One region of the Scopulibacillus cellulosilyticus genome, then DNA from elsewhere that is predicted to be linked to it. Evidence: a T-box and tRNA genes for the amino acid it is inferred to sense, from the RefSeq annotation. Region 1 holds a T-box; the other holds one or more tRNA genes.
The links. A T-box is a leader RNA that pairs with one kind of tRNA and senses whether it is charged. The one in region 1 lies ahead of ileS (isoleucine--tRNA ligase), so its partner is inferred to be a tRNA-Ile.
Positions count from the first base shown of each region.

Region 1 (15,232 bases):
AGCCTCTTGCCTTAGGATCGGTTGCCCTTTCAAAAGATGAAATGAACCTTGGTGTAACGTTGGTTGATATTGGCGGCGGATCAACGAATGTGGCGGTGTTTGACCAAGGGACCCTAATGGCAACTTTTGTGTTGCCGATAGGGGGCAATCATGTCACGAAGGATATATCAATTGGACTAAGAACACCAACAGAGGAATCCGAAGAAATAAAGGTGAAATATGGACATGCCTTCATAGATACAGCTTCACCTGATGAAACATTTACCGCATCAAAAATAGGCAGTTCCTCAAGCGAAGAATACAGTCAACAGGATCTGGCCTATATTATTGAACCCCGGATTGCGGAAATTTTCGAGCTTGTTCGATCTGAAATAAAGAAACTTGGCTTTTATGAAATGCCGGGCGGTTATGTTTTAACGGGCGGTGTGACAGCCATGCTTGGCCTGTTAGACCTTGCTCAACATGAATTGGACAGCAACGTCAGGGTAGCGATACCGGATTATATTGGGGTTCGCGAACCGCAGTATACAACTGGCATCGGTTTAATTCAATTTGCTTATCATAATGTCAAAGTTCAAGGCAAAGAAGTCGCGGCAGCAATCTCTTATGAAAACTATCATGAAGCACCGCCTAAACAAAGAAAAAAACAGAAAAAAGAAAGCCAGAATGAAAGAGAACGGGCAGGAATGACCAAAAAGGTTAAAGACTGGTTCGGATTGTTTTTCGATTAAACTGGCTGCGGAATTATGAAATGGGAGGAACAAATCATGTTTGAATATGATATGGATATGGATCAATTTGCACGGATTAAAGTTATCGGTGTCGGCGGTGGCGGCAGCAACGCAGTTAACCGTATGATAGAGAGCGGCATTGAGGGGGTTGAATTCATTTGTGTCAATACTGATGCCCAAGCTTTAAAGATGTCAAAGGCAGAAACAACTCTTCAATTAGGCGAAAAACTGACAAGAGGGCTTGGTGCGGGAGCTAATCCTGAGATTGGCAAAAAAGCTGCAGAAGAAAGCAGGGAACAAATAGAGGAAGCTCTAAAAGGAGCGGATATGGTTTTCGTTACCGCCGGCATGGGCGGCGGTACGGGTACAGGTGCTGCACCGGTTGTAGCGGAAATTTCCAAAGACATAGGCGCATTAACTGTCGGTGTCGTGACACGTCCATTTACTTTTGAAGGGAGAAAACGTGCGACTCAAGCGACTAACGGTATCTCCACTTTAAAAGAAAAGGTAGATACATTGATCGTTATACCGAATGACCGCTTATTAGAAATAGTCGATAAAAATACACCAATGCTGGAAGCGTTTAGAGAAGCGGATAATGTCCTTCGTCAAGGTGTTCAAGGCATATCGGATTTAATCGCCGTTCCGGGTCTTATCAACCTTGACTTTGCGGATGTTAAAACGATTATGACTGAAGGCGGTTCATCGCTTATGGGTATCGGCATCGCCACAGGAGAAAACCGCGCAGGCGAAGCTGCTAAAAAAGCTATAAACAGTCCGCTGTTAGAAAAGTCTATAGATGGTGCGAAAGGCGTACTTATGAATATTACAGGCGGTACAAGTCTCAGCCTGTATGAGGTTAATGAAGCGGCAGATATTGTGGCAACAGCTGCTGATCAAGAAGTCAATATGATTTTTGGCTCCGGGATTAATGAAGATTTGAAAGACGAAATTGTTGTAACTGTAATCGCAACAGGATTTGAGGATAGAGGGAACCAGCAGCGTACCCGTCAACCGCGGCCGGCTGCCCAACCGCAAAGTAAACCGGCTCCGCAATGGGAAGAGCAGGAAAACAGCAGCCCTCGGGTATCACAACAGCCGTCATCGTCTGATGTTGAAGATACATTAGATATTCCGGCGTTTTTAAGAAATCGTAATCGCCGTCGTTAAAGAAAACGGCCGGTTCATTGAACTGGCCGTTTTTTTGTATATAAAATGATGCTGACAATAGTTATGATTAATTTATTTTCTTGCCGTCCTTGCTAAAAACCTTAATGGTATATGAGTTATTTTTAAGCAGTGCTTTCATTTTTTTTGAATTCATAATCTTGCTGACAAATTTTTCAACGTCATGTCCAACATCTTCGGCATGCTTATCCGAACTTTTAATAGACGTTTGCATATTAATCGTAATTAAAAAGGATAACTTTTTATTTAATGTTTTACTTTTAGGGGAACTTTCAACAGATTTCAAATGCGTATTTTTAAAACCCTTGGCATTCTCCAATCCTTTATGAATAGCTTGTACCGTTTTTTCAGTTCTTTTATGTATATCATCCATTTGCTTTTTCGGTACTTCTAAAACCGGTATTTCATCAATGTTATTATTTTGCCCTCTATTCATCTCTTTTGTTGATACTTGTTTACTAGAATGATAATTGAAATATAGAGCAAAAATGATAATGACGGAAGCTAAAACTGATCCTGCAAGAATAATATATTTATTTTTATCCACTGCCAGATACCCCCTAATAGTTTTCATATTTATGTTCGGCTTAATATAAATATTCATAGATTTAAATATTCAAAGGAAACTGAATTTCTTTATCCCGGTGCAACCGTCCGTAAAACTCCCGCCTCAAAACTTGAGTTTAAGCGCTGAAGTTTAGGCGGGGGTTAACGGAGTGCTCCTGCGCGATGAATTTTCGAAGAGGTTAAACAAAGCTCGTCGCAAATTACACAGAGGCAATTCATGTAGTTGCTTCGCTAACACCCCGATTTGTTCAACTAACCATCAGTAGGGGATGAAGAAAACCCCTGCTGATGGAAGTTTCACTTTATTATATTATTTGACAAAATAAAGGTATTTCCTTCAAAATAACAAGTTTGTCTCCGCCAGAAATTGACAGACATTATAAGGATAAGCCGGTATACTAATCTAAAATACGATTATGGCGGGTGGTGGATATGACCATTTACCTGGATGCAGTCTGGCTGTTAAACTTATTTATTGATTTTATGTTATTTAAGATGACATCAATTATTTTAAAACGGCCAGTTCATCCTTTGCGGCTTGGGCTTGGAACATTAGTTGCTTCCAGCATTGTCTGTCTGCTTTTTACGCCGCTTTCTCCTTTTTTCTATAATCCTTTAGGGAAGTTTTTGTTTTCATTAATGATTGTTTTTATTGTTTTTGGTTACAGAAAGTTTTTTTTATTTGTTCAAAGTTTTTTAACCTTTTATTTTTCAGCATTTATGATAGGGGGAGGGTTGTTTGCTGCACATTACTTTTTTGAATCCAGTCAATCATATGCACCCCAAAACTTGTTTAGTACTTTGAGTTATGGCGATCCGATCAGTTGGACTTTCGTTATAATAGGTTTTCCTATTTTGTGGTACTTTTCGAAAAAGAGATTGGATCATCTTGTCATACGAAAATGGCAGTCGTCTGAGCAAGTGAAAACAGAAATTATCCTTTTTGGTAAAACGATAACCGTTACAGGCTTAATTGACAGCGGCAATAAACTATATGATCCATTGACTAGAACACCCGTGATGTTTTTAAGTTATTCAGGTGCACAAGGTGTTCTTCCTAAATGTTTATTTGAAGGGTGGCATCATCAATATGCAGCACTCCATCCAGACATTAACGAAGAGCTGGCAAGCAGGATTTCGATGGTTCCATATCGGACAGTGAGCGGAGGGCAACAGCTGATTACAACGGTAAGGCCTGATAATGTTTATATTTATCATGATGGGAAAACAATTCAAAGTCCCAAAGCGGTTATTGCTTTAACAAGCGATCGTTTATCTAGTGAGGGAGATTTTGACTGTATCCTTCACCCGGATATGATGTTAAAAGGGAAAACAATTGAAAGTGCATCATAATTTAGGCGGGAGGGAGCGACGGTATGCGGCGATTGAAACTGGCCTTTTTGTCCTTTTGGTATAAATTATTACACAAATTAGGTATTAAATCCGATGAAATTTATTATATTGGTGGAAGTGAAGCACTTCCTCCGCCGCTTACAAAAGAAGAAGAAACCGAATTGTTACAGAGGCTTCCTAAAGGTGATGAAGAGGCAAGATCAACCTTAATAGAGCGTAATTTACGCCTCGTTGTCTATATTGCAAGGAAATTTGAAAATACTAAAATTAATATTGAGGACCTTATTAGCATCGGTACGATTGGTTTAATTAAGGCGGTAAATACTTTTAATCCAGAGAAAAAGATTAAACTTGCCACATATGCCTCCCGATGTATTGAAAACGAAATTTTAATGTATTTAAGGAGAAATAATAAAACAAAATCTGAAGTTTCCTTTGATGAACCATTAAATGTTGACTGGGATGGCAACGAGCTTCTCTTATCAGATGTTCTGGGAACGGATGAAGATATTATCACGCGGGATATGGAACGGAAAGTTGAAAGATCGCTGTTGCAAAAAGCAATTCTAATGTTAAACGAACGCGAGAAAGAAATTATGGAATTACGGTTTGGCCTATCCGGAGGAAAAGAAAAAACGCAAAAAGATGTCGCAGACCAGCTTGGGATTTCCCAGTCTTATATATCGCGTCTGGAAAAAAGAATAATTAAGAGGCTTCAAAAGGAATTTAATAAAATGGTCTAAAAAAATCGAAAGCTTGGCATTCGCCGAGCTTTATTTTATCGGCTTTTTCTAGATAAATTGGAAATTTTTTATAATAAAACGTGCTTTGTTTGAGTGCATAAAATTCCCTTCGTAGGAGATACTTTACTTTGTACAATGCTCCGATTAGGAGGGAATCAAATGGCACGAAATAAAGTAGAAATATGCGGTGTTGATACAGCTACATTGCCAGTTCTAAAAAACGAAGAAATGAGAAAGCTATTTGTTAAAATGCAAAACGGCGAACATGAAGCAAGGGAGAAACTTGTTAATGGCAATTTAAGACTCGTATTGAGTGTCATTCAAAGGTTCAACAACAGAGGTGAGTACGTCGACGATTTGTTCCAAGTCGGATGTATCGGACTTATGAAATCTATTGATAATTTCGATTTGAGTCAAAATGTAAAGTTTTCAACCTATGCGGTTCCAATGATTATTGGTGAAATCCGCCGATATTTGAGAGATAATAACCCTATAAGGGTGTCACGGTCTCTCAGAGATATTGCTTATAAAGCATTGCAGGTTAAAGAGAAATTGATATCCAAAAACGCTAAGGAACCAACAGCAGCTGAAATTGCTAAAGAACTTGATCTTCCTATTGAAGATATTGTCTTTGCTTTAGATGCCATTCAGGATCCTGTCTCACTGTTTGAACCGATATATAATGATGGCGGTGATCCAATTTTTGTAATGGATCAAATTAGCGATGACAAAAATAAGGATGTCAATTGGATTGAAGAAATTGCTTTAAAGGAAGCTATGACAAGACTTGATGAGCGAGAAAAAAGCATCTTATCAATGCGGTTTTTTCATGGTAAGACGCAAATGGAGGTTGCTGACGAAATTGGTATATCGCAGGCTCAAGTTTCCAGATTAGAAAAAGCCGCGATAAAAGAAATGAATAAAAATATAAAAAATTAAGCCTTAAGCGATCGCTTAAGGCTTAATTTTTGCTTAAAGAATAAAGGGGCAGTCCGTAAGTTTTTCTTTAGAGGGATGAAAATTGTTCTTCTTCGGTTGAACCTTTAAGAGCTGTTGTTGAAGATTTTCCGCCGGCAATCGTTTGAGCAACCATATCAAAGTAACCTGTACCAACCTCTCTTTGATGTTTTGTTGCAGTATATCCATATTGTTCACTGCTAAATTCAGCTTGTTGCAGGTTAGAGTAAGCTGTCATGCCGGTTTCTTTATATTGGCGTGCAAGTTCAAACATGCTGTGATTAAGCGCATGGAATCCCGCCAATGTAATAAATTGAAATTTGTAACCCATTTTACCAAGCTCTCTCTGGAATAAAGCGATTGTTTCTTTATCCAATTTTTTCTGCCAATTAAATGATGGTGAACAGTTATAAGCCAATAGTTTATCCGGATATTTAGCGTGTATCCCTTCAGCAAATTTCTTTGCTTCTTCAAGATTTGGTTCAGAAGTTTCACACCAAATAAGATCGGCATAAGGAGCATAAGCCAAACCTCTTGAAATTGCTTGATCAAGACCGGCTTTTGAACGATAAAAGCCTTCAACCGTCCGTTCTCCAGTTAAAAATTCATGATCATATGGATCAATATCACTTGTTACTAATCCTGCCGCATTGGCATCCGTTCTTGCGATAATAACAGTCGGAATATTTGATACATCGGCTGCAAGCCGGGCAGAAATAAGGTTTTGCACTGCCTGTTGCGTAGGAAGCAAAACTTTACCGCCAAGATGACCGCATTTTTTCTCAGAAGACAGCTGATCTTCAAAGTGTACACCGGCAGCTCCGGCTTCAATCATTGCCTTCATAAGCTCAAAAACGTTTAAATGACCTCCAAAACCGGCTTCTGCATCAGCGACGATGGGTGCGAACCAATCGGTATCGCTTTTTCCTTCTAAATGATCAATTTGATCAGCGCGCTGAAAGGCTTGATTAATTTTTTTAACAACATTCGGAACGCTGTTTGCCGGATAAAGACTTTGGTCAGGATACATTTGACCAGCTAAATTGGCGTCTGCTGCAACCTGCCAGCCGCTGAGGTAAATGGCTTTAAGTCCGGCCTTGACCTGTTGCACAGCTTGATTTCCTGTTAAAGCGCCTAAAGCGGCAACATAATCTTCGGAATGGATAAGCTGCCATAATTTATCAGCGCCTCTTTTGGCCAATGTGTGCTCAATTTGTACTGAGCCCTGGAGACGGACAACTTCTTCCGCCGTATAAGGACGGGTAATACCTTTCCAACGTTCTGATTTCCAGCTTTCTTCAATTGCTAAAAACTTTTCTTTAAGGTTCATGTTTCATTCCTCCGTATCATTAAAATTAATCGATCCTTTCATAACCAGGAAGAGTTAAAAATTCTTCAAATTCATCGTTGAATACCAATTGCGAAAATAGCCTTGCTGCACTTTCATAATTTCCATTATTAAATTGTTCTTCACCGAAGCTATTTTTCAGATCAACCAGTTCAACAGTTATCATTTGTTCAACAAGATTCCTAGTAATTTTTCGGCCATCTTCTAAAAACCCTTGCGGATGACGAATCCATTGCCATACTTGGGCGCGCGATATCTCCGCTGTGGCAGCATCTTCCATTAAGTTGTATATAGGAACAGCTCCTTTGCCGCCGAGCCATGCTTCAATATATTGAATGGCAACGCTGATGTTCATTCTGAGACCTTCTTCAGTAATTGGACCCTCAGGGATTGCCAACAAATCTTTTGCTGTGATTGTTTTATGTTCTATTTGCCTGTCTATTTGATTAGCCTCAGGCATATGTTCATTAAAGACATCGAGAACAATTGGTACAAGACCCGGGTGTGCAACCCAGCTGCCGTCATGTCCGTTAATTACTTCTCTTGTCTTATCGGCTTTGACTTTGTTCAGTGCCTCTTCATTTGCCTTGGGGTTATTTTTGATCGGAATTTGAGCAGCCATGCCCCCGATAGCATGCGCCTTTCTCTTATGGCACGTCTCAACCACGTATTGTGTATACGCCTTCATAAACGGAACTGTCATTGTGACCAGTGAACGGTCAGGAAGAATAAAGTCTTGATGATTTCGAAACTTTTTCAGGTAGCTGAAAATATAATCCCATCGGCCGCAGTTTAAACCGGCGCTGTGTTCCCTTAATTCATAAAGTATTTCGTCAGCTTCGAAGGCGGCTAAAATCGTTTCAATTAAAACTGTGGCTTTAATAGTACCTTGTTGTAATCCTAATTCCTGTTCGGAAAAGATAAATACATCGTTCCATAGACGTGCTTCTTCACGGCTTTCAATCTTAGGTAAATAAAAGTAAGGACCAGAGTTGTTTTTGAGTAACTGTGCGGCATTATGAAACAGGTATAAGCCAAAATCGAAAAGGCTTGCTGACATTTTTTCTCCGTTAACAAGAACATGCTTTTCCTCAAGGTGCCATCCTCTTGGACGGACGAGTAATGTCGCAATTTTTTCATTAAGCGTGTAGTGTTTTCCGTTCTCATTTGTGTAGGTAAGGTTTCGGTTAACAGCGTCTATTAAATTAATTTGAGACTGGATGATATTTTGCCAAGTCGGTGAAGTAGCATCTTCGAGATCAGCCATAAAAACATAAGCACCTGAATTTAAGGCGTTAATTACCATTTTTCTGTCGCTTGCCGGACCTGTAATTTCCACCCGCCTGTCTTTTAAATCATCGGGAATAGGACTAATTGTCCATTTGTCATGACGTATAGACTTAGTTTCTGGTAAAAAGTCTGGCATTTTTCCGTTATCAATCTCTTTTTGACGAATTTGTCTTTGTTTAAGACAACGAATTCTTTCGGTATTAAATTTAACATGCAATTTTTTTAAAAACGCCATGGCCTCGGGTGTTAAGATCTTTTTTATATCATTCTGAAACTCATTTGTGGCTTCTGCGTCCTGATATTGAATAGAAGTAGTCAAGTTATACATCCTCCTCTTATTCAATGGTTCCGTTTCCGCTGCATGTAGGACAAATAACAACACCGTTATAACATTGACATGATTGGGACTTACCTTGTTTTTTATGTTTTTCACCTTTGCATTTCGTACATTCCAATTCACCGTTACCGTTGCATGTTGGGCAGTTCATATTATAACCTCCTTAATATTTTAACAATACTGTTGTAGTACAGTGTTTGTAATTTCTGATACTATACTATAACAGAGGGCTTGGCCTCGTCAATGATTTTTTTGAAATTTTTTAAAAAATATTTTTTTATATGAAAAGCACCGAAAATTCAAGGAACTAGAATGTAATTGTTCATTTTTAAACTAAGCCGCCATATATTTATATTAGAAAGCGAGGCGGAGATAATGGCGAAAATATCAGATTTTCAAGCAAAAGAGGTTGTCAATGTAGAAAATGGTAAAAGGCTTGGTCATATTGGTGATTTGGATGTTAATTTAACATCAGGTAAAATCGAGAGTTTAATTATTCCCGGTTCAGGGAAAATGATGGGGCTCCTTGGCAGGGACAATGATGTTACCATACCGTGGCGCAACATTGTCCGGATTGGTGCAGATGTCATTTTAGTACGATTTCATGAAGCAGGCTCTGACGAATACCAGCAAAACAAAGATTCATAGATTTATCCTAGATAAATCACCAAATAAGCAATAACATATGGTAAAATGAAAGAAACTTTGTACGAAAGTTATAAGGGAGTGTCACATATGGCGTCAGAACCTTTTTCTGTAGAAACTGAAAAGTCATTACATATGAAAAATGTCATACTTGATCATAATAAAGCTATTATTGCAGGAATAAGTACTCGAAGGGGCGGCGTCAGCAATAAACCTTTTGACAGCTTAAATATGGGATTTCATGTACATGATGATCAAAAAGCGGTATTAGAAAATCGCAGGAGATTAGCAGAGGATTTAGGCGTTTCGCTTGATCACTGGGTGGCCGCGGAGCAAGTTCACGGTACGAATTTAGCTCGGGTTACTTCCAGTGACGGCGGTAAAGGTGCTTATGATTTAGATACAGCGATCAAAGATACTGACGGGTTGTATACAACTGATGATCAAGTCATGCTTACAGCATGCTATGCCGATTGTGTGCCCATTTATTTTTATTCAAAAAATAAGCATGCTGTAGGTCTTCTTCATGCGGGGTGGAGGGGAACCGTTGGCCAAGGCGCAGCAAAAATGGTGAACACTTGGAAAAGTGAACTTGGCATTTTGCCTCATGACATCCACGTGATTATTGGTCCTTCAATCGGCGGGTGCTGTTACGAGGTGGATGAAAATGTTATTCGCCATATTAAAGATATTAACCGGTTGGATATCAAAGAGGTTGCAAAGCAAGTTGACCATAACCATTTTATGTTGGATTTAAAAGAATTAAACAAACGATTATTGGCGGCGTCGGGAGTACCGGAAAGCCAAATTGAAGTCAGCTCTTACTGTACAAGCTGCCGGAATGACCTGTTTTATTCATATCGCGCAGAAAATGGAAAGACAGGAAGGATACTCAGTTATATTGGTATAATTAAGGGTGATTAGCATCATGACAGTATTAGATAATCTAGAAATGATACAAAGCAATATCTTTCAAGCATGCGAAAGGTCGAATCGGCGCACTGAAGACGTAAAAATAATTGGTGTTACGAAATATGTAAGCTGTGAGAGGGCGAGGGAAGCAGTAGATGCCGGGGTGCTGCATTTAGGAGAAAATCGTAAAGAAGGGCTCTTAAAAAAAAGACAAGCCATTAGTGATGATAAAGTGAACTGGCATTTTATCGGCTCGCTTCAGTCCCGGAAGGTCAAGGAAGTCATTGATTATATTGATTTTCTGCATTCCCTTGACCGGTTATCTTTGGCTAAGGAAATTAATAAACGGGCCAAAAAACCTGTCCAATGCTTTGTGCAAGTCAATATTTCCGGTGAAGAATCAAAACACGGTCTGCAGGAAAATGAACTGGAAGATTTTGTTCAACAATTGAAACATTTTGATAAAATTAAAGTTATTGGTTTAATGACTATGGCTCCCCATATTGATAATGAACAGGAAATTCGTCAAATTTTTCGCCGGTTAAAAGAGTGGCAAACTGATATACAAGAAAAAAAATGGGATCATGCCCCATGTACTGAATTATCCATGGGTATGTCTAATGATTATCAAATTGCGATTGAAGAAGGGGCTACTTTTGTACGTATAGGGACGGCTCTGGTTGGAAAAGACGAGTAAAGGGGAATAAAACATGGGTATTAAAACGACTTTTAAGCGTTTTTTTGACCTCGATGATGAATCTGATGAGTTGATTGAAGATCATTATGATGATATAAAAGATGAAAATAGGCCGGCTGAATTGTCACGGCCGCAGCCGGTAAAAAAACAAAATGTCGTATCACTCCAAAGTATTCATCAGCAAACAAAAGTGATCATAGTGGAACCGCGGGCTTTTAACGATGTTGAGAATATTGCTGCTCACATTAAAAACCGCAAAACAGTGGTTCTTAACATGCAGCGAATCCCGGAAAACGAAGCCCGGCGTACGCTCGATTTCCTGGCGGGAACCATTTATGCTTTGGATGGACAGATGCAAAAGCTGGGAACGGATACGTTTATGTGTGCACCGGAACACGTAGATATAACCGGAATTGATACAGAAATGTTGAAAAAGAGAACTTAGAGGTGAAGGAATGATACTTTTTCAGATCATAAGAATTCTATCTGAAATTATTTATATTTATTCTTGGATACTTATCATTTATATTTTAATGTCATGGTTCCCAGGAATAAGAGATTCTTCAATCGGCCGTTTTTTGGCGCGTATTTGTGAACCTTATTTGGCGCCGTTTAGAAAAATCATACCCCCAATTGGCGGTATGATAGATATTTCACCTTGGCTTGCGTTTATTGTATTAAATCTTGCTTCAAGAGGGATTAATTACCTCCCTGCATTATTATATTAGAGGTATTTTTATGTCAATTTATCAGCACTTCAGAGATGATGAAAAGCCGTTCATTGATACGATATTGGATTGGCAAGATTTTGTTATGACAAGATATGCCCCTAAATGTACGGATTTCCTTGATCCGCGTCAGCAAGAAATATTACGGTTGGTTATCGGCAGCCAAGGTGAAGTGAATGCACATTTTTTTGGCGGATTTGAGGCTGCGGAAAGAAAAAGGGCGTTGCTCGTTCCAGAATATTTTCAAGTTCAGCAAGAAAGTTTTGGATTATCACTATTTGAACTGGATTATCCAGCAAAATTTGCTAAAATAACACATAGAGAGCTGCTTGGGTCTTTATTGGGTTTGGGACTTGTTCGCGATAAATTTGGAGATTTATTGTTCAAAGACGATTGCATTCAATTTTTAGCTGCCCAGGAAGTGGCTGATTTTGTTGCAGCTCATTTAACACATGTTGGTAAAGTTGGCGTGTCTTGTAAAGAAAAGCCGCTCTCAGAAATTTTACATATTGAAACCCATTGGGATGAAGCCGCAGGGACTGTATCTTCATTAAGACTTGATACGGTGCTTTCAGAGATCTACAAACTTTCCCGAACTAAAATTGCCGGGCACATTGAGTCAGGCGGAGTAAAAGTTAATTGGAAGACTGTTGAAAAAACTGGGTATGAACTGGCGCCTGGAGATTATTTATCTGTCCGCGGATTTGGAAGAAGCCGTTTATTTGCTGTAGAAGGGGTAACAAAAAAGGGCAAGCAACGGATCCGGTATGGCCGTTTGGTATAAAGTTGTCAATTTGTTGAAGGAAACAATCATTTTATGTCGAAGAATATAAAAACTTACCATTATGACATGGAGGTGGCACGGTTGCCATTAACACCTTTAGATATTCATAACAAGGAATTCACAAGAGGATTTCGCGGTTATGATGAAGATGAAGTCAATGATTTTCTTGATCAAGTCATTAAAGATTATGAGACGATGACACGCGAAAAAAAAGAAATGGAAGAAAAGATTCAGCAATTAGAAGAAAGGCTCAGCCATTTTTCCACTATTGAAAAGACTTTAAATCAATCGATATTAGTTGCCCAGGAAACTGCGGAAGATGTCAGGCATAATGCTGAAAAAGAAGCTAAGCTGATTGTAAAAGAAGCAGAAAAAAATGCCGATCGCATTATTAATGAGGCGCTAGCTAAATCAAGAAAATTAACATTTGATATTGATGAACTTAAGAAAGAGGCCAATGTTTACAGGACCAGGTTCCGCATGCTCATTGAAGCCCAGCTTGAGCTTTTGAAAAACGACGAATGGGATAAAATGTTCTCTCCGATTGAAGAAAATGAAGAAGAAGTGGTCTCAAAATAACAGTGTATCTTGACGAACCACTGCTTAATTTCATATACTATCATCATACTTAAAAATCATATTTAGAAAAACCAAAAATATAAAACGATGACGAGGACAGTATCTGTAAAATCACAACGCAGCGAGTCAGGGTTGGTGAAAGCCTGAATTTTGGTTTTACTTGAGAAAATCACCTCAGAGTTCCATTCTGAAAGCTTATTTGTAATTAAGAAATGGCGTGCATTCACGTTACGAATTTTAAGTCGGCAAAAGTTATATGTCTTTTGTCTATTAGGGTGGTACCGCGGGTCTTCTCGTCCCTTTATGGGGCGGGGAGACTTTTTTTGTACTCAAAAATTTCGTAACAAATTAATTAACAATAAAAGTATATGACAGGAGGACGAAGCGCATGAATTATAAAGATACATTACTCATGCCAAAAACTGACTTTCCGATGCGCGGGAATTTACCTAATAAAGAACCGCAAATGCAAGAGGAGTGGGAAGCGGATCACTTATATGAAAAAGTATTAGAAAAAAATCAGGGCAAGCCGTTATTTGTTTTACATGACGGTCCGCCGTATGCCAATGGCGATATCCATATTGGCCATGCAGAAAACAAAGTTCTAAAAGATATCATTAATCGATTTAAATCAATGAGCGGATTTAATGCACCATATGTGCCCGGCTGGGATACTCACGGCCTTCCAATTGAACATGCGTTAACGAAAAAAGGTGTAGACCGTAAAAAAATGAGTGTCGCTGAATTCCGCAAGCTTTGTGCCGAATATGCCTTGGAGCAGGTTGAGCACCAAAAGAAACAGTTCAAACGGTTAGGCGTCCGCGGTGATTGGGATAACCCGTATATTACATTAAAGAAAGAATATGAAGCCGAACAAATTAAAGTTTTCGGTGAGATGGCTAAAAAAGGCTATATTTATAAAGATAAAAAGACCGTTTATTGGTCGCCGTCTTCTGAATCCGCATTAGCCGAAGCCGAAATTGAATATCAAGATAAGCGTTCGCCGTCAATCTATGTCGCATTCAAAGTAAAAGACGGGAAAGACGTTTTGGCTGGAGATGAAGAATTTGTTATTTGGACAACGACTCCGTGGACAATTCCGGCTAATTTAGGTATCGCAGTAAATCCTGAATTTGACTACAGCGTCGTTAAAGTTAATGATCGTAAATTTATCGTTGCCTCAGAGCTTGTAGAATCACTAAAATCAACTTTAGATTGGGAAAACTGTGAAACAGTTCAAAAAATTAAAGGACGGGAATTAGAAAACCTTGTCGCAAGTCATCCTTTCTATGATCGTGATTCGTTAATTATGCTGGGCGACCACGTTACTCTTGATGCAGGTACAGGCTGTGTTCATACAGCTCCCGGACATGGTGAAGACGACTACTTTATTGGTAAAAAATATGGATTAGATATCCTTTGTCCTGTTGATGAAAAAGGTGTCTTCACTGCTGAAGCGCCCGGATTTGAAGGACTGTTTTATGATAAAGCCAACAAATCAGTAACGGATAAGCTTAATGAAGTTGGCGCTTTAATCAAGCTTGACTTCTTCACACACTCGTATCCGCATGACTGGCGGACAAAAAAGCCGATTATTTTTAGAGCAACCGAACAATGGTTTGCTTCAATAAAAGATTTTCGCGATGAATTGCTTGAAGCGATTAAAAACGTAAACTGGATCCCTTCATGGGGTGAAACCAGACTGTTTAATATGGTCCGTGACCGCGAGGATTGGTGTATTTCCAGACAGCGCGCATGGGGCGTGCCGATTCCGGTATTTTACGGTGAAGACGGAGAAGCGATTATTACTGATGAAACGATTCAACATGTATCAGACCTTTTCCGTGAACATGGTTCAAATATTTGGTTCGAACGGGAGGCAAAAGATTTATTGCCGGAAGGGTTTACTTCACCGCATAGTCCAAATGGTAAATTCAGAAAAGAAATTGATATTATGGATGTTTGGTTTGATTCCGGGTCTTCGCATCAGGCCGTTCTTGAAGCGAGAGAGGGTCTGCGCCGTCCCGCTGATTTATATCTTGAAGGGTCTGACCAATACCGCGGCTGGTTCAACTCATCCTTATCAACTGCTGTTGCCGTAACGGGAGAAGCCCCATATAAGGCTGTGTTAAGCCACGGCTTTACACTTGACGGTGAAGGACGGAAAATGAGTAAGTCAATCGGCAATGTGATTGATCCGATTAAAGTTATGAAACAGCTTGGCGCCGATATTATCCGCCTCTGGGTTTCATCTGTTGATTATCAGGCTGATGTCCGGGTCTCTCAGGATATTTTAAAACAAGTGGCAGAAGTTTATCGTAAAATTAGAAACACTTTACGTTTTACCCTTGGCAATTTGAACGATTTTAAACC
Region 1 covers NZ_JBHTCO010000004.1:503,214-518,445, forward strand. The annotation lists gene ftsA (cell division protein FtsA) at 1-731, shown strand, start outside; gene ftsZ (cell division protein FtsZ) at 768-1,901, shown strand; gene ACFQRG_RS05670 (DUF4030 domain-containing protein) at 1,969-2,466, opposite strand; gene spoIIGA (sigma-E processing peptidase SpoIIGA) at 2,919-3,839, shown strand; gene sigE (RNA polymerase sporulation sigma factor SigE) at 3,863-4,582, shown strand; gene sigG (RNA polymerase sporulation sigma factor SigG) at 4,742-5,521, shown strand; gene aceA (isocitrate lyase) at 5,589-6,869, opposite strand; gene aceB (malate synthase A) at 6,895-8,505, opposite strand; gene ACFQRG_RS05700 (hypothetical protein) at 8,513-8,665, opposite strand; gene ACFQRG_RS05705 (YlmC/YmxH family sporulation protein) at 8,890-9,162, shown strand; gene pgeF (peptidoglycan editing factor PgeF) at 9,250-10,083, shown strand; gene ACFQRG_RS05715 (YggS family pyridoxal phosphate-dependent enzyme) at 10,088-10,768, shown strand; gene ACFQRG_RS05720 (cell division protein SepF) at 10,782-11,213, shown strand; gene ACFQRG_RS05725 (YggT family protein) at 11,224-11,496, shown strand; gene ACFQRG_RS05730 (YlmH family RNA-binding protein) at 11,507-12,280, shown strand; gene ACFQRG_RS05735 (DivIVA domain-containing protein) at 12,362-12,859, shown strand; T-box leader at 12,938-13,163, shown strand; gene ileS (isoleucine--tRNA ligase) at 13,248-15,232, shown strand, end outside.

Region 2 (15,232 bases), on a different contig from region 1:
ATATTTAAGCAAAATTGTTCATCTTGTCATGGACAAAACCTTCAAGGCGGAGCAGGGCCAAATCTCCAACATATCGGTAAAAAGATTTCCAAGGACAGAATTTTAAAACAAATTAAAAATGGCGGCGGCGGCATGCCGGCAAATGTTATTCAAGGCGAAGAGGCACAAAAAGTGGCTGATTGGCTGTCTAAGAAAAAATAAATAAGATGATATGATTAAGACGATCCTGTTTTTAGGATCGTTATTTTTGTGTCATTTGGTTATAGGCCGGGGTATGGTATGATAGTTAATGAAAATAAAATATAGATAATTACGGTGGTTATATGGAACAGATTCAGTTATCAAAGCGATTACAGCGCTTAACATCTTACATACCAAGTCATGCAAAAACACTGAGTGACATTGGGTCAGACCATGCTTATCTGCCTTGTTATGCTTATCAAAAAGGGCTAATCAACCGGGCGATAGCCGGGGAAGTTAATGAAGGTCCCTTTCAATCAGCTTTACGTACGGTTCAGTCGCTTGGTTTGGAAAAAGCAATTTCTGTCCGTTTGGGAGATGGGCTTGCGGTTATTGACCGGGGTGAGACTGACGTTGTTGTCATTGCGGGGATGGGCGGCAGTCTAATTAGAAAAATTCTTGATGAAGGATCTCATAAGCTCACCCGTGAAACAACGCTTATCCTTCAACCGAATGTTGCTTCTGATACAGTTCGGGAGTGGCTGTCTTCAAATGGTTGGACGATTACAAACGAAGATATCATTGAGGAAGATGGGCATATTTATGAAATGCTTATTTCCTCACAAACTGCTCAACCTGTTAATCTTTCCGAAATAGAATGCTTGATGGGGCCATTCCTCTTGCAGAAGCAGGATAAAATATTTGCAAAGAAATGGGCAATTGAACTTCAAAAGGTTAAAAACATCTTAAAGTCACTTGATAAAACGGAGCAAACAGAAGAAATTCTTCAAAAGAAACAACAGTTTAACAAAAAGGCTGCTCTTATAGAAAGGGGATTACATTGGGACAATTCATTCATGGACAAACCTTGATTCAAGCTTTTGAAGACTGGGTACCGAAAAAATTAGCTTTTGAAAATGACAGGATCGGTCTCCAGATTGGAACACTTAATAAAAAAGTGAAAAAAGTCATGGTTACCTTAGATATTTTAGAAAATGTTGCAGACGAAGCAATTGAAAAAAATGTTGATCTAATCTTTGCCCACCATGCAGTTATTTTTAGACCGTTAAAAGATATTCGTACAGACAGCGGTCAGGGTAAAATCGTTTCTAAACTTCTGCAGCATGATATTGCCGTATATGTAGCCCATACTAACCTAGATGTTGCAGAAGGCGGAATTAACGATATGCTGGCAAATAAACTAGGTCTGAAAAATTGCCAAATTTTAAAACCGACTTATACTGAACCGTTATATAAATTATCAGTTTTTGTGCCGGAAAGCCATGCAGGCATAGTCCGTGAAGCGATTGGTGCATCCGGCGCCGGGGCAATCGGCAATTACAGCCATTGTACATTTAATATTCAAGGTACCGGGACTTTTTTACCTGAAGAAGGTACGAATCCTTATATTGGGAAAAAAGGCGAACTGGAACAAGTTCAAGAAATAAGGATCGAAACCATTGTTCCTGAACCCTTGTTAAAAAGTACTGTAAATAAAATGTTAGCCAGTCATCCTTATGAAGAAGTTGCTTATGATATTTATTCATTGAATAATCAAGGTAAGGCTTTTGGGTTGGGAAGGATTGGAGAGCTAACCGATTCAATGACATTAAAAGAACTTGCTGAGCATGTCAAAGAATGCTTTGATCTTGACGGAGTCCGCATAACAGGCAGCCCGGACACAAAAGTAAAAAAAGTGGCTGTTTCCGGCGGTGACGGTAATAGCTTAATACCGTTTGCTAAGTATAAAGGTGCGGATGTTATTATCACAGGGGATGTCTATTATCATACAGCCCATGACGCAATTCTTCATGATCTGAATGTCATTGATGCGGGTCACCATATTGAAAAAGTTGTAAAAGAAGGCGTCAGCCGGTTCTTCAAAGAAGTCATTCAATCTTCAGGTTATGATGGGACCATTGTGATTGAGTCCAGTGTTAATACAAACCCGTTTACTTTCATTTAAAACGTGGAGAGTATAGCACCATTGAACGATATTAAAAACGGTCGATTTTATATCGACCGTTTATTTTACCTATCAGAAAGTATATCTTGGCAACTAGGCCTTTGTCTACGCCTTTTCAGGCTTTCCAATCGGCAAGTTTTCTTTAATCTGTTATTTTTGGCTTCTTTTTGATTTTTATTTTCGGCAAAATATCTTTGCTGCGGGCTTTTGATTCCGTATTCCATGTTGAAGGGTCATTTGGATCATATTGATCAAGAAAAAGAATAACTTCTTTTGTTAATTGTGTCGGAGTGGAAGCGCCGGCAGTTACCGCAACCTTATTAACGCCTTTCAGCCAATCTAATTGAAGCTCTGAAAGGTCGGCAATCCGGTGGGCTTTTGTCCCGGCTATTTCTTCAGACACTTGGGCAAGACGGTTTGAATTATTGCTTCTTGGGTCACCGACAACAAGCAGCAAGTCAACTTCTTTGGCCTGTTCCGCAACAGCTTCCTGTCTTGTTTGTGTTGCCAAACAAATCTCGTTGTGAATTTCTGCATGCGGATATTTTTCTCTTATATGATTCATGATTTCTCGAACGTCCCATTGGCTCATTGTTGTCTGATTCGTTATAATTATTTTATCCGTTTTTATATCTAATTGATCTACGTCTGCATGGGTTTCCACAAGATGGACAATGTCCGGAGCTACCCCGACAGCCCCTTCAGGCTCAGGGTGACCCTTTTTACCAATATAAATGACTTGATAGCCTTCTTCTTTCTTTTTTTCAATAAGATCGTGGGTTTTGGTTACATCAGGACAGGTGGCATCAATCGTTGTTAAACCCTTTTCCTCAGCTAATTGACGAACTTCCGGTGAAACGCCGTGGGCCGTAAAAATAACTGTACCGTGATCTATATCTTTCATTAATTCAATTCTTTCTTTTCCATCAAGAGTAATAATACCCTCTTCTTTGAAAGCATCAGTGACATGACTGTTGTGGACAATCATACCTAAGATATAAATAGGTCTTGGCAAATCTTTGTTCATCGCTGCTTTTCTTGCGATAACCATTGCATCCACAACACCATAACAATAGCCTCTTGGTGACACTTTAGTAACATCCATAAAAAATAGCCTCCTTATTGAAGCTGAAGAAAAATCATTTTACTTGTCTCTCATTATTATAAAGGAGGCGTCATCATAAGACAATGAATCAATTTTTATATATATAGTTTAGGAGTGGAAGTTTTTTTATCTGCCTTTTTACTTGCAGTTTGTCTTTTTTCTTTTTTATCATGCTTGTTTTCTTTTGCAGATTTCTGATCAGTTTTCTGTGAATTATCTTTTTTAGATTTTGTTTTATTAGAGTCATTTTCTTTTGATTTATTATCGTCTTTTTTTTCAGCGGCGGTATCAGAATTTGTTTCTTCAGTACCTGTATCATTATTTTGTTCATTGTCCGTATCGCTGTCGCCGGCTTTATTAATTTCCCTGAATGTTTTCATCATATTAAATAGTGCAGGTGCGTTTTTTACGATTGGACCGAATCGCTGAACCATTGGAATAACGGTTTGAGCTGTTTTAACCGCTTTTTGCAAGTTTGAAAACATTCCTAACATGCCGCCGCCGGATCCGGACATACCAGAACCCAGGGCGTTGCCCATACTGCTGAGTGTGTTGCCGGCACCAAGCGCATTACCCGAACCAAGTGCATTGCCTGAGTTAAATAATCGCCCTAATCCTTGTAATCCTCCGGAAGCCCCTTGCGTACCTGTTTGAAATCCTGAGGCAGCTTGAGGAAATCCTGATGCGGCTTGACCTGGAAACCCGCCTCCCATAAATGGCTGCATCATATTTTGCGGCATCATATTTTGTGGCATCATATTTGTTGGCTGCACTGGCATTTGCTGTGTTTGCCTAAAAGGAAACATGTCGTCACTCCTTCCATTCTAGAAGTTGGATGTTAGAAGTAAGAAGTTAGAGAATAAGCTTAGCTTCGAAGCTTTACAAAAATCTAACATCCAACATCTAATATCTAACCTCTAGTACCTATGTTATCTTATGCTTTTGCCAGGGGATAAGTGTTGTCTATTCTGGAAGTTGGAGGTTAGAAGTGAGAAGTTGGAGAAAAAGCCTAGCTTCGAAACATTTAAATGCTTTCAATATATAATTTCTAACCTTTAAGGAATGTGTTAGAATGGTCGTGAGAGGAGTGTTTAGATTTGTTGAAAATTGGTTCACATGTTTCCATGAGCGGCGACAAAATGTTATTAGGTGCAAGTGAAGAGGCTGCATCTTATGGTTCTTCAACATTTATGATATATACCGGTGCTCCGCAAAATACACGAAGAAAAGCCCTTGAGAAACTTAATATTGAAGCAGGCCGTGAACATATGGAAAAGCACGGTATTAAAGATATTGTCGTCCATGCGCCATATATTATTAATATCGCAAACACAGTAAAACCCGAGACTTTTGAAATCGGTGTATCCTTTTTGAGAAAAGAAATTGACCGTACCGAAGCAATAGGAGCTAAACAAATTGTTTTACACCCGGGTTCCCATGTCGGTCAGGGAGAAGAAGCAGGAATTAAAAAAATCATTGAAGGGCTCAATGAGGTTTTAAGTAAAGATGATAAGGTGCAAATTGCTTTAGAGACGATGGCAGGTAAAGGCTCGGAATGCGGTTACCGGTTTGAACATTTGGCTGAGATTATTAATGGTGTCCGCTGCAATGACAAGCTTTCTGTATGTTTTGATACGTGCCACACTCACGATGCCGGCTATGATATTGTACAAAATTTTGACGAAGTACTTAACGAATTCGATAAAATTGTTGGTTTAGACAGGATAAAAGTTGTACACATTAATGACAGCAAAAATGTATGCGGTGCGCGCAAAGACCGCCATGAAAATATTGGCATGGGCCATATTGGCTTTGATGCTCTTAATTATATTGTGCACCATGATCAGCTAAAAGATCTGCCTAAAATTTTAGAGACGCCATATGTAGGTCAAGATAAAAAAAATAAAAAACCGCCTTATAAATTTGAAATCGATATGCTTAAGAATGAAACGTTTAATGAGCATTTAATAGAGGACATAACTAATCAATAACACGAAGAGTTCTTCGTGTTATTGATTATCGCTTGTTATTTACATAAATTCATTAAACATACGGTTAATTTCTGTTGCGAGATTAGCATCAATGTTTTGTGATACATTTTGTAGTACTTGATGCCTATCCCGGTCATTAAAAATATCAATATTCTTTCCTCTTAACAGTTTGGAGATTTTTTCAGCTTGGGTCCTTGAAAGATCAAAACCGTATTGTTGGCTTAGCTGCAATAATTCTTGGGGTGTTATATGATTGATTTTTTGATTTACAAACTGTCTAATCATTTGATTCACTCAAGTTCACCTCTCCAATCACTTTCTTGAAATATTCTTGTATATGATATGTAGGAGCACCCAAAGTGTGAATCAACAAGAAATGATCGAAATCGTAATAAGGTGACAAGACACCCGCAGACTTTGTCTATAGATACTTTCTTTTCATTCTATGTAAAGTATTATTGTTTCTGTATAATAATTGTTATAGTTATTTTGATTATGTTTTGTCACAGAGGGGAGGGATTATTATTCGGCGCGATTCTGAATCTTGTGTTTCTACCCTAAACGATCAATGGTTTGAAAATGAATTGTCTTTAGAGGTTCGTTTTTGTGTAGCTTTAAATGGGAAAATTATCAAAAGTAATATGAATGGCGATAAACTTATTAAAGAAAATGGCGAACAATTTTTTGAACATTTGTCAATGCGTTCAAAAAATGATGCACTCATGTTTTTTCATGAGTTAATTGAAACTGGAGAGGTTTTATCCAAATATTTATATTTAAAAGTAAATGGTGCATATAAAAAATATTTATACAAAGGGAAATTTCACAAAAATAAGATTCTCCTTGTTGGTCAACAATGCATTGATACAAGCTTAAAACAAAGAAGTGAAGAGTACCATTTACATAAATCTGAAATCATTTTAAATGCTTTAGATATTATCATCCTTGAGCTCAATGAAAAGGATGAGCTTTATTATTGCAATAAAGAGTTAATCACCCAAAAGTATTATAGTAAAAAGTATGATAAAAACCATCCAATCGTTGAGACAATGGTTCATTTAACAAAGGAAATCCGGGACTCCCATAAAAATTTGCAACGATTCCATGTTTATAATGACGTTTTATATCATATACACGGTATTTATTTAGAGGATAACGATCATATTATTTTTATTATTGATAATAAAAATAATATGGATGAATTTAACAGTTTGATAAAGGATAAGCACCAAATGGAGTCAGTTTCACATCTTGCTGCCGGCTTTGCTCATGAACTTAGAAATCCGTTATCAGTAATTAGAGGTTTTATTCAACTTTCAGGTCTTACTAATAATATAGAGAAATATTATCGAACGATTTTGTCGGAAATTGATCGTATGAACGAAATAATTGAAGACTTTTTATCATTATCCCGTAATAACTCAAGAAAATTAGTACAAGAGCCAAATGAACTTTTTCAATCATTAATTCCGCTGATTCGTTCAGAATGCATATTGCGGAATATCACCTTTGATTATCACTTTGAGAAAACAAATCGGAAGATCTTCCTTGATAAATCAATGATAAAACAAATTATCTTAAATCTTCTTAGAAACGCGGTTGAGGCTTTTCCGGAAGATCAGCATGATAAAAGGTTTAAAATCGAAACAAAAGCATTAAAGCATGTTTATCAAGTCAAAGTTTCCGACAATGGACCTGGTATGAAGAAATCTGTGTTAGAGCAGTTAGGCAAACCATTTTTTACAACAAAAGAAAATGGTACCGGTATTGGGCTCCCTCTTTGTAAAAAAATCATTGGAGATCATAAAGGTGAATTTTTTATAGAGAGCAAGTTAGGTGAGGGAACTGTCATTACCTTTACCCTTCCCTTTATAGAAGAATAACCATGCGTTTTTTTTGAAATCTAAAAGGTTGAGTTCAAAAAGGAGGATAAAAAGAGCCGACACTGGCTAAAAACGTCACGTCCATGTGACAACGCCAGTACTAGCACGTCCTGTGCGTCGGAAGTTCTTAGGCAGCTAAGCCGCTGCTTGAATTAACATCCATGCAGCTTTGCGACGAGAAGTAGAGATACTTCAGTGAATATACTACGGCGCAGGAGCACTTTTTCCCGGACTTTTTGAAATCCTTCAAAATGGTATCTTTTACATTAATGAAAGGTCAGCCTATTTGCCAAACTATAAGTGATCCTTAAATAGAAAGTGAGGGATCACGATGGCTGACAAGGATCATTTTAAAGACAAGGAATATGATAGCGACTCTTCGTTATATAATATTTACAATCAGGATGATGATGACGATTATAACGAAGAGTATGCAGCTGAGGCGGCTGTTGATCGGGATGTTTACACGAATGACGCTGATGAAGAAACTGAGGGAGCCGGGCTAGGCTGGCTGGCCGTTGTACTTTCCGTGATTGGCTTATTCTTTTTACCGATCATCATGGGGGCAGCGGGAATCATTATTGGCATTATTGCCAGACGGCAAGGCGCAAAAACTTTAGGTGCTTGGGCAATCGGTGTTGGTATCGCAGCTATCGTTATTGCACTGTTTGCACGGCCGTTCTTCTTTTAAATGGTTAGGAACATTCCGTACATGGAATGTTCCTTTTCATACACTTTAAAAGTTTAAATTCTTTAAAAGATTAAAATGTAAATGCAACGAGGTACGACTGCAAACAGAGCGAGTTAGCGGGACTTGTGCACTGGAGTACAAAGGCTACCGCCTTATAGCTTGCCAATCGGCGAGTTCTATATAGAAATATGAACTGGATATTGTTATGATATAAAGTGTTTAAAACTGAAAGGGGTTTTGGTGTATGGACGTCATAGAAGCAATACGGACGAGAAGATCAATTGGCAAGGTAACTGAAGAGATGCCGCCTCGTGATCATATTGAAAAGATTTTGGAATCAGCCATTTGGGCGCCTAATCATTTCAAAACAGAGCCGTGGCGTTTTACAGTACTTGCCGGGGAAGGACGAAAAAAACTTGGAGACGTTTATGGGAAAATTAACGTCGAAAAACTTATTAATCCTTCAGAAGAAGAAAAAACGGAGGCTTACAATAAAGGGTTAAATAAAGCACTTCGGGCGCCAATCATTATTGTTATAGCTGTTGAACCAAGCGAAAAAGAAAAAGTTGAACAAATTGAAGAAGTAGAAGCTACGGCTTGTGCAGTGCAAAATATGATGTTAACTGCCCATGCTCTGGGTTTGGCATCCATTTGGCGGACCGGAAAGCCGACTTATACAGAAGCGATGAAAAAGGCCTTTGAAATTTCTGAAAAGGGAATGGTTTTAGGTTATTTATACATAGGTTATCCGCAAGAAGTTAAATCTGAACCGCCAAAGAAAAAGCCTGTTCAAGAAATTGCAGAATGGATAGTATAAAAAAGAGCTGTCAATAATAAAGCAGCCTGGAAACTCCAGGCTGCTTTATTTTTACTTCTGAAAGTATATCTTGGCAACTTAGATGAAAATTCGTCGCAGCTGCGATAATATAAGCGCAAGCTTCTTTCTACTTGCTTTTTTGAAGGTATTCTTCAGCGATTTTATCAATTTCTTTTTTTAATTCTTCAACCATGGTTTCTTCTGGAACTTTTCTAATAATTTCTCCGTGGCGGAATAATAGACCTTCACCGTTTCCGCCGGCAATTCCTATATCAGCCTCGCGCGCCTCTCCAGGCCCGTTAACGGCGCAGCCGAGGACGGCAACTTTAATCGGTGCTTTAATTTTTGAAATATATTCTTCAACTTCTTCAGCAATTTTAATAAGGTCTATCTGAATCCGGCCGCATGTTGGACATGAAATTAAAGTGGCCGCATTAGAAGCAAGACCGAAAGTTTTTAAAAGTTCCCTGCAGACTTTAACTTCGTAAACAGGATCGGTTGATAAAGAAATTCTTAACGTGTTGCCAATGCCTTTGTGAAGAAGAATCCCGAGCCCCGCAGCACTTTTGATAGAACCGGAAAATTTAGTTCCTGATTCAGTAATCCCGAGATGGAGCGGATAATCAAAGGCTTGGGCTGCCTTCTCATAAGCTTCAACAGCTAAATTAACGTCTGACGCTTTCAGTGAAACGATAATATCGTGAAAATCCAGATCTTCTAATATTTTTATATGGTACAACGCGCTTTCAACCATACCATCTGCTGTTGGGTAACCGTATTTCTCAAGAATACGTCTTTCTAATGAACCGGCATTAACACCAATCCGGATAGGAATCCCTTTTTCCTTACAAGCTTTAACTACAGCTTCAACATTTTCTCGTTTTCCAATATTTCCTGGATTAATCCGGATTTTGTCAGCGCCGCCTTCAATAGCTTTAAGCGCCAGTTTATAATTAAAGTGAATATCAACAACCAAAGGTATATTGATTCTTTTTTTAATCTCAGGTATTGCTTCTGCAGCACGCATGTCAGGGCAAGCAACCCGAACAATTTGGCATCCGGCTTCCTCCAGACGGTGAATCTCTGCCACTGTTGCCTCGACATCATGCGTTTTAGTTGTTGTCATGCTTTGGATAATAAGTTCATTCGAACCACCGATAGTTAGCGGACCTACTTTAACTTTTCTTGTTTGTGTTCGATGGGTTATTTTAGTCATACCCGATCGCTCCTTTTATAATAAAAAAATAACAATTCATTGATTTTAACAACATGGTTTATTTTATCAGTACCTTGTTTATTTTGGCAAGGAGAACCTATTTAATATTGAGGGAAATTATAACTTTGGCCAATCTCTATTTTGTTTGGTTTACTGCCGGGGTTAAGCTTTTTAAAATCAGACATAACTTTTTCGATTGACAGGGATTTATCCGGATTAATTTTTTCTACAACTGATAAAACAGTATCTCCCGGGTTTACAGTGATTTTTTTATAATTTATGTCAATTTGCGATTGACTATTATTTTGCGTTTTATAAGCAGATGGAAGTGTACCATTTGTGATGTCTGAATAACTTGTCCATGAAATTAGACCAATAACACTTAACAGAATAAATTTTTTCATCATCAGCATCCTCATAAATGGTTTTGAATCATATATATGATAGATTTTTATTAAATATGCCGTTTTTTTAACTTATTAGAAGGAACTTTTATACATTGGGGGCGTATATATTATTAGAGGTTAGAAGTTAGATGTTGGAAGTTTGAGATTGGCTGATGCTGCGAAGTAAAGTGTTTCTCTTCTTCTTACTTCTAACCTCCAACTTCAAGAATGAAGGAGCAGTATTAATGGCTATTCTTAGTTATCCTTTTATCGGATTTATTGTCATTTTTATAGCAGCTTTATTATTGTTTGGTGAAATGCTTGTAAAAAGCAAGGGGATATTTGCGGTTATCGGTATTGGATTGTTTATTTTATATTTTATCTACCATCTGCAAAATGGTTCGCCATTTTTAATGCTTGGGCTCTTAATACTCGGACTCGTATTAATTATCATTGATGGTCAGCTGATCACAAATGGTTCAGTAGCCATTATAGGCATTATTTTAATGATTTTAGCCTGTGCATTGCCAACCCCCTCTGTTTTATATGGTGTAACTGTAGCGGCAGCCTTTATTTTGGGCATTGCTTGTTCATTTTTATTTCTTAAGGTTTTTCCCGCGCGGTCATATTGGTCTAAGCTTACCTTAAGAGATCAGTTGACAGGTGAAGCAGGGTATAACTCTATGAACGAATCTTATAAGGAACTTGTCGGTAAAGAAGGAATAACCAAAACCCCCTTTCGTCCTGTCGGTACAGTAGAAATTGAAGGTAAACGGTATAGTGCAGTCACTGATGGCGTATGGCTCAAACAGGAAGAGGCTGTCTTAGTTATTTCAGTTGACGGCACCAGAATAGTTGTTCAAAAGAAAGCAGCGGAAGCCTAAAAAGGACTGCCGCTGCTTTTCGATGGTGCTTTTGGTTTTGGTACAGTATAAATCATTAGAACCAGCATCATTAAACAAAATAAAATAAATACCGCAAACATTTCATTTGGAAGAGAATAGAAACATTCGATAATTGATAAACATAATGTTGGCCAAGTGACTGCATTAGCTGAAAGGGACCATATTTGCTGATAATTAAGCCGTTTATGTAAAATTCGTGCGACAAATAATCCAATGCCGGCCAAAACGCAAATACCAATAAAAAAGGCAAATGAGATAAGGACATAATAGAATATAAAAGCAATTGGAATAAAAATAAAAGATAAGGAATGGTTTTGTGAGATAAGTTGTTTGATTGCTTCCGGTGATAATAAAATGGTTGCTATTAATGATAAGAAAAAGATATAACTGATCGTTTTACCTATTCGCTGAAACCGAAACATTGCCGATTGTCTTGGATGAATAACATTTTTAATAAATTGTTTAAAAATTGACATAATTGATCACCTAATTGCATTTTACAAAACCTATATTCAATAAACAAGATATTTATTATAATTAAGAGGAAACTAAATTTAATATTTTTCAATAAGTATTGCGGTATATTCAGGTATGTGATATATTATTACATGTCGTGTCATATTGTTTGATAAATCGACGGTAATTCATGATATTTAAAAATGCTTGACATATTAAAGTACATAAATTAAAATAAATTTTGTTGTCGCGAAATTAATCCGAACGGCGTACATCTATACCTGTGTTGTTCCGACATTTTATATTCTGACAGAGGAAGAAACTGTCAAAGTCTTTAAGGCTTTTCTGGTATAAATTTAAAATATTCCACAGTAGCTCAGTGGTAGAGCAATCGGCTGTTAACCGATCGGTCGTAGGTTCGAATCCTACCTGTGGAGCCAATAATTATGGCGGCGTAGCTCAGCTGGCTAGAGCGTACGGTTCATACCCGTGAGGCCGGGGGTTCGATCCCCTCCGCCGCTACCAAATAAATATGGCGATTGTGGTGAAGTGGTTAACACACCGGATTGTGGTTCCGGCATGCGTGGGTTCGATCCCCATCAATCGCCCCATGGACCCTTAGCTCAGTTGGTCAGAGCAGACGGCTCATAACCGTCCGGTCGTAGGTTCGAGTCCTACAGGGTCCACCATTTTAGAAGTTAGAGGTTGGAAGTTAGAAATTAGATTCAATGAATTGGCTTCGAAGCGATACTTTTAGTCTAATCTCGAACATCTAACGTCCAACATCCAAAACGGAGGAATACCCAAGTCCGGCTGAAGGGATCGGTCTTGAAAACCGACAGGGGCTTAACGGCCCGCGGGGGTTCGAATCCCTCTTCCTCCGCCATTTTATTTATCAGTTACAACATGAATCTACTAAATACATAAATGTTCTAAAGTTCTTTCATAAATATGAAAGGGCTTTTTTTTAAAGGTTTATTATTTGCAGTTAAGGGGTATTTTTGATAATGTAAAAAGTGGAAGAGAAAACAATGTGATTTTTCTTCCAAATAAAAAAAGTTTACATAGGAGGAGAATAGAAATGGCTAATTATCAGCTTCCTGATCTACCTTATGACTATAATGCGCTTGAACCTCATATTGACGAACAAACAATGCGCATTCACCATGATAAGCATCATGGCACATACGTAAGTAAACTTAATGGAGCTCTTGAAGGAAAAGACAACCTTTCCAGCCAATCTGTAGAAGATCTTTTGAGAAACATTAACGATGTTCCTGAAGATATCCGCACAGCTGTCCGCAATAACGGCGGCGGTCATGCCAATCACTCGTTCTTCTGGCAAATTCTTTGCCCGAACGGCGGCGGTAACCCTACAGGTGCGGTGGCAGATGCCATTAACGCTAAATTTGGAAGTTTTGAGGATTTTAAATCAAAATTTGCTGATGTAGCAGCTGCACGGTTCGGTTCAGGCTGGGCATGGCTTGTTGTTAACAATGGCGAACTTGAACTTTACAGCACACCAAACCAAGATTCTCCTTTAATGGAAGGTAAAACACCTATTCTCGGTCTTGACGTTTGGGAACATGCTTATTACTTAAAATACCAAAACAAACGTCCGGATTACATTAACGCATTCTGGAATGTTGTTAAATGGGACGAAGTTAATAAGCGATACGAAGCTGCAAAATAATAAAAAAAGTCCGCGCGAAGCGGGCTTTTTTTAATTGAAATAATGATAACTCTAAAGCTCGCCTTAAGGCGAGCTTTTTACTTTCCTTCAAGAAATTTTAATGCCGATCGGCAAGTTTTCTTTATCGAATATCTAAAAAGCATTTACGCACACTAATAAAGTAAAAAGTAAGGGGGACGAGAGCATGAGTGTATTGAGTAAAATAACCGGGGAAGAAAAAGTTCCCAAAGATCTCTTACTTTTATTACTTATTGGCGGATTATATTATTTGAGTATTGCTCTATCTAACACTTTTGTAAATGTTTATATTTGGAAGCAATCGAAAAGCTTTACAGATATCGGGTTATATAATTTAATGATTGTTTTATTCCAACCTTTAACATTTATTTTAGCGGGCCGGTGGGCAAAAAAAATTGATCGTGTTATTGTCATGAGGCTTGGTGTTACCTCACTTGCGGTTTTTTTTATAACTGTCCTTTTGCTCGGGAGCCATGCCAAACAATTTTTACTGTTGTTAGGAGCGTTAATTGGTATTGGATTTGGCTTTTACTGGTTAGCTTTCAATGTCTTAACTTTTGAAATAACCGAGCCGGAAACAAGGGATTTTTTTAATGGTTTTTTGGGACTGCTATCATCTTTAGCGGGTATGATCGGACCAATAACCGCAGGATGGATCATTTCATCTATGATCGATGAAATTGGCTATAAGGTTATCTTTGCTATATCTCTAATTTTGTTTACTTGTGCCGTGGTTACTAGCTTTTTTCTTAAAAGAAGGCATGCTAAGGGTGATTTTCAAATTAAAAGGATCATGGCTGAACGGAAATATAATAACGATTGGAAAAATATACTTCATGCACATTTTTTTCAAGGATGCAGAGAAGGGACATTTTCTTTTATTATTGTTATCTGGGTTTTTATTACCACTAAAAGCGAAATGTCGTTAGGTACTTTCAGCTTTGTTGAATCAGCAGTTATGCTAGTCAGCTATTATTTAGTTTCGAGGGTTATTAAACCGAATAGAAGGGGGCTCGCAATCCTATATAGCGGAATTGTTCTTTATGCGGCTATTTTTTTGCTTGTTTTTCATTTGGATTTTAAAAACTTAATCATTTATGCGATTTTAATTGCCTTAGCCTATCCCATTCTAATTGTACCTTACGGCTCGTTAACATATGATGTTATTGGCAGAGGGTGGAAATCCAAGTTGATGCGAATAGAATACGTAGTTGTCAGGGAAATCTTTTATAACAGCGGAAGAGCGGTTTCGATTTTATTATTTTTATTAACTGTTCTGTTGTTCAATGATAAACAGGGCTTACGCTTTTTATTACTGATTATTGGATTGGGTCATCCGATGGTTTACTTTTGTATTCGTCACATAAATTTAACAAAAGATAGTTCGAAACAAATATCCGCTGAATCACCGAAGAAAATGCCGGATGGAGAAAGCGGCTCAACAGTATAAGTCTTTGACAAGTAAATTTAAACTAAAGTAAAATAAGAACAGTTAGTTATATAAGACACCAAACGACATTTGGTGTCTTATTTTTGGGAGAGTACAGTAATCGTTGACATACAAAGTTATAATGATCATTATAACTTTGTATATTAAGTTGCTAATGATGGAGTGAATTGAATGGGGAAAGAAAAGAGGAAAAAAAGAAGTAATCTTCCTTTTCGTTTAAATATGCTTTTTCTTTCAGTGTTTTTAGCTTTTTCAATTTTAATTTTAAGACTTGGTGTTGTACAAATTGTTAAGGGAGAAGATTATAAGCATGCGGTTGAAAAAACACAGCATGTCAAAGCGACACTTGATTCGCCGAGAGGTAAAATTATTGATACTAACGGTAAGGTTCTGGCTGGTAATAAGGCAGAGCTTGCTGTTGTCTATATCAGGCATCCGGGTACATCGAGTGAGGATAATTTAAAAATAGCCCAAA
Region 2 covers NZ_JBHTCO010000011.1:138,042-153,273, forward strand. The annotation lists gene cccA (cytochrome c550) at 1-201, shown strand, start outside; gene ACFQRG_RS10125 (tRNA (adenine(22)-N(1))-methyltransferase) at 324-1,052, shown strand; gene ACFQRG_RS10130 (Nif3-like dinuclear metal center hexameric protein) at 1,022-2,146, shown strand; gene ACFQRG_RS10135 (4-hydroxy-3-methylbut-2-enyl diphosphate reductase) at 2,289-3,251, opposite strand; gene vrrA (VrrA/YqfQ family protein) at 3,347-4,057, opposite strand; gene ACFQRG_RS10145 (deoxyribonuclease IV) at 4,349-5,242, shown strand; gene ACFQRG_RS10150 (DUF2624 family protein) at 5,282-5,527, opposite strand; gene ACFQRG_RS10155 (two-component system sensor histidine kinase NtrB) at 5,743-7,125, shown strand; gene ACFQRG_RS10160 (DUF4190 domain-containing protein) at 7,457-7,816, shown strand; gene ACFQRG_RS10165 (nitroreductase family protein) at 8,061-8,633, shown strand; gene ispG (flavodoxin-dependent (E)-4-hydroxy-3-methylbut-2-enyl-diphosphate synthase) at 8,761-9,849, opposite strand; gene ACFQRG_RS10175 (LysM peptidoglycan-binding domain-containing protein) at 9,951-10,256, opposite strand; gene ACFQRG_RS10180 (NfeD family protein) at 10,481-11,119, shown strand; gene ACFQRG_RS10185 (DUF1189 family protein) at 11,116-11,616, opposite strand; tRNA gene ACFQRG_RS10190 (tRNA-Asn) at 11,962-12,036, shown strand; tRNA gene ACFQRG_RS10195 (tRNA-Met) at 12,045-12,121, shown strand; tRNA gene ACFQRG_RS10200 (tRNA-His) at 12,132-12,207, shown strand; tRNA gene ACFQRG_RS10205 (tRNA-Ile) at 12,209-12,285, shown strand; tRNA gene ACFQRG_RS10210 (tRNA-Ser) at 12,390-12,482, shown strand; gene ACFQRG_RS10215 (superoxide dismutase) at 12,678-13,289, shown strand; gene ACFQRG_RS10220 (MFS transporter) at 13,474-14,757, shown strand; gene ACFQRG_RS10225 (penicillin-binding transpeptidase domain-containing protein) at 14,929-15,232, shown strand, end outside.
Region 2: it has a tRNA-Ile gene. The T-box ahead of ileS (isoleucine--tRNA ligase) is inferred to sense a tRNA for this amino acid. The anticodon was not compared.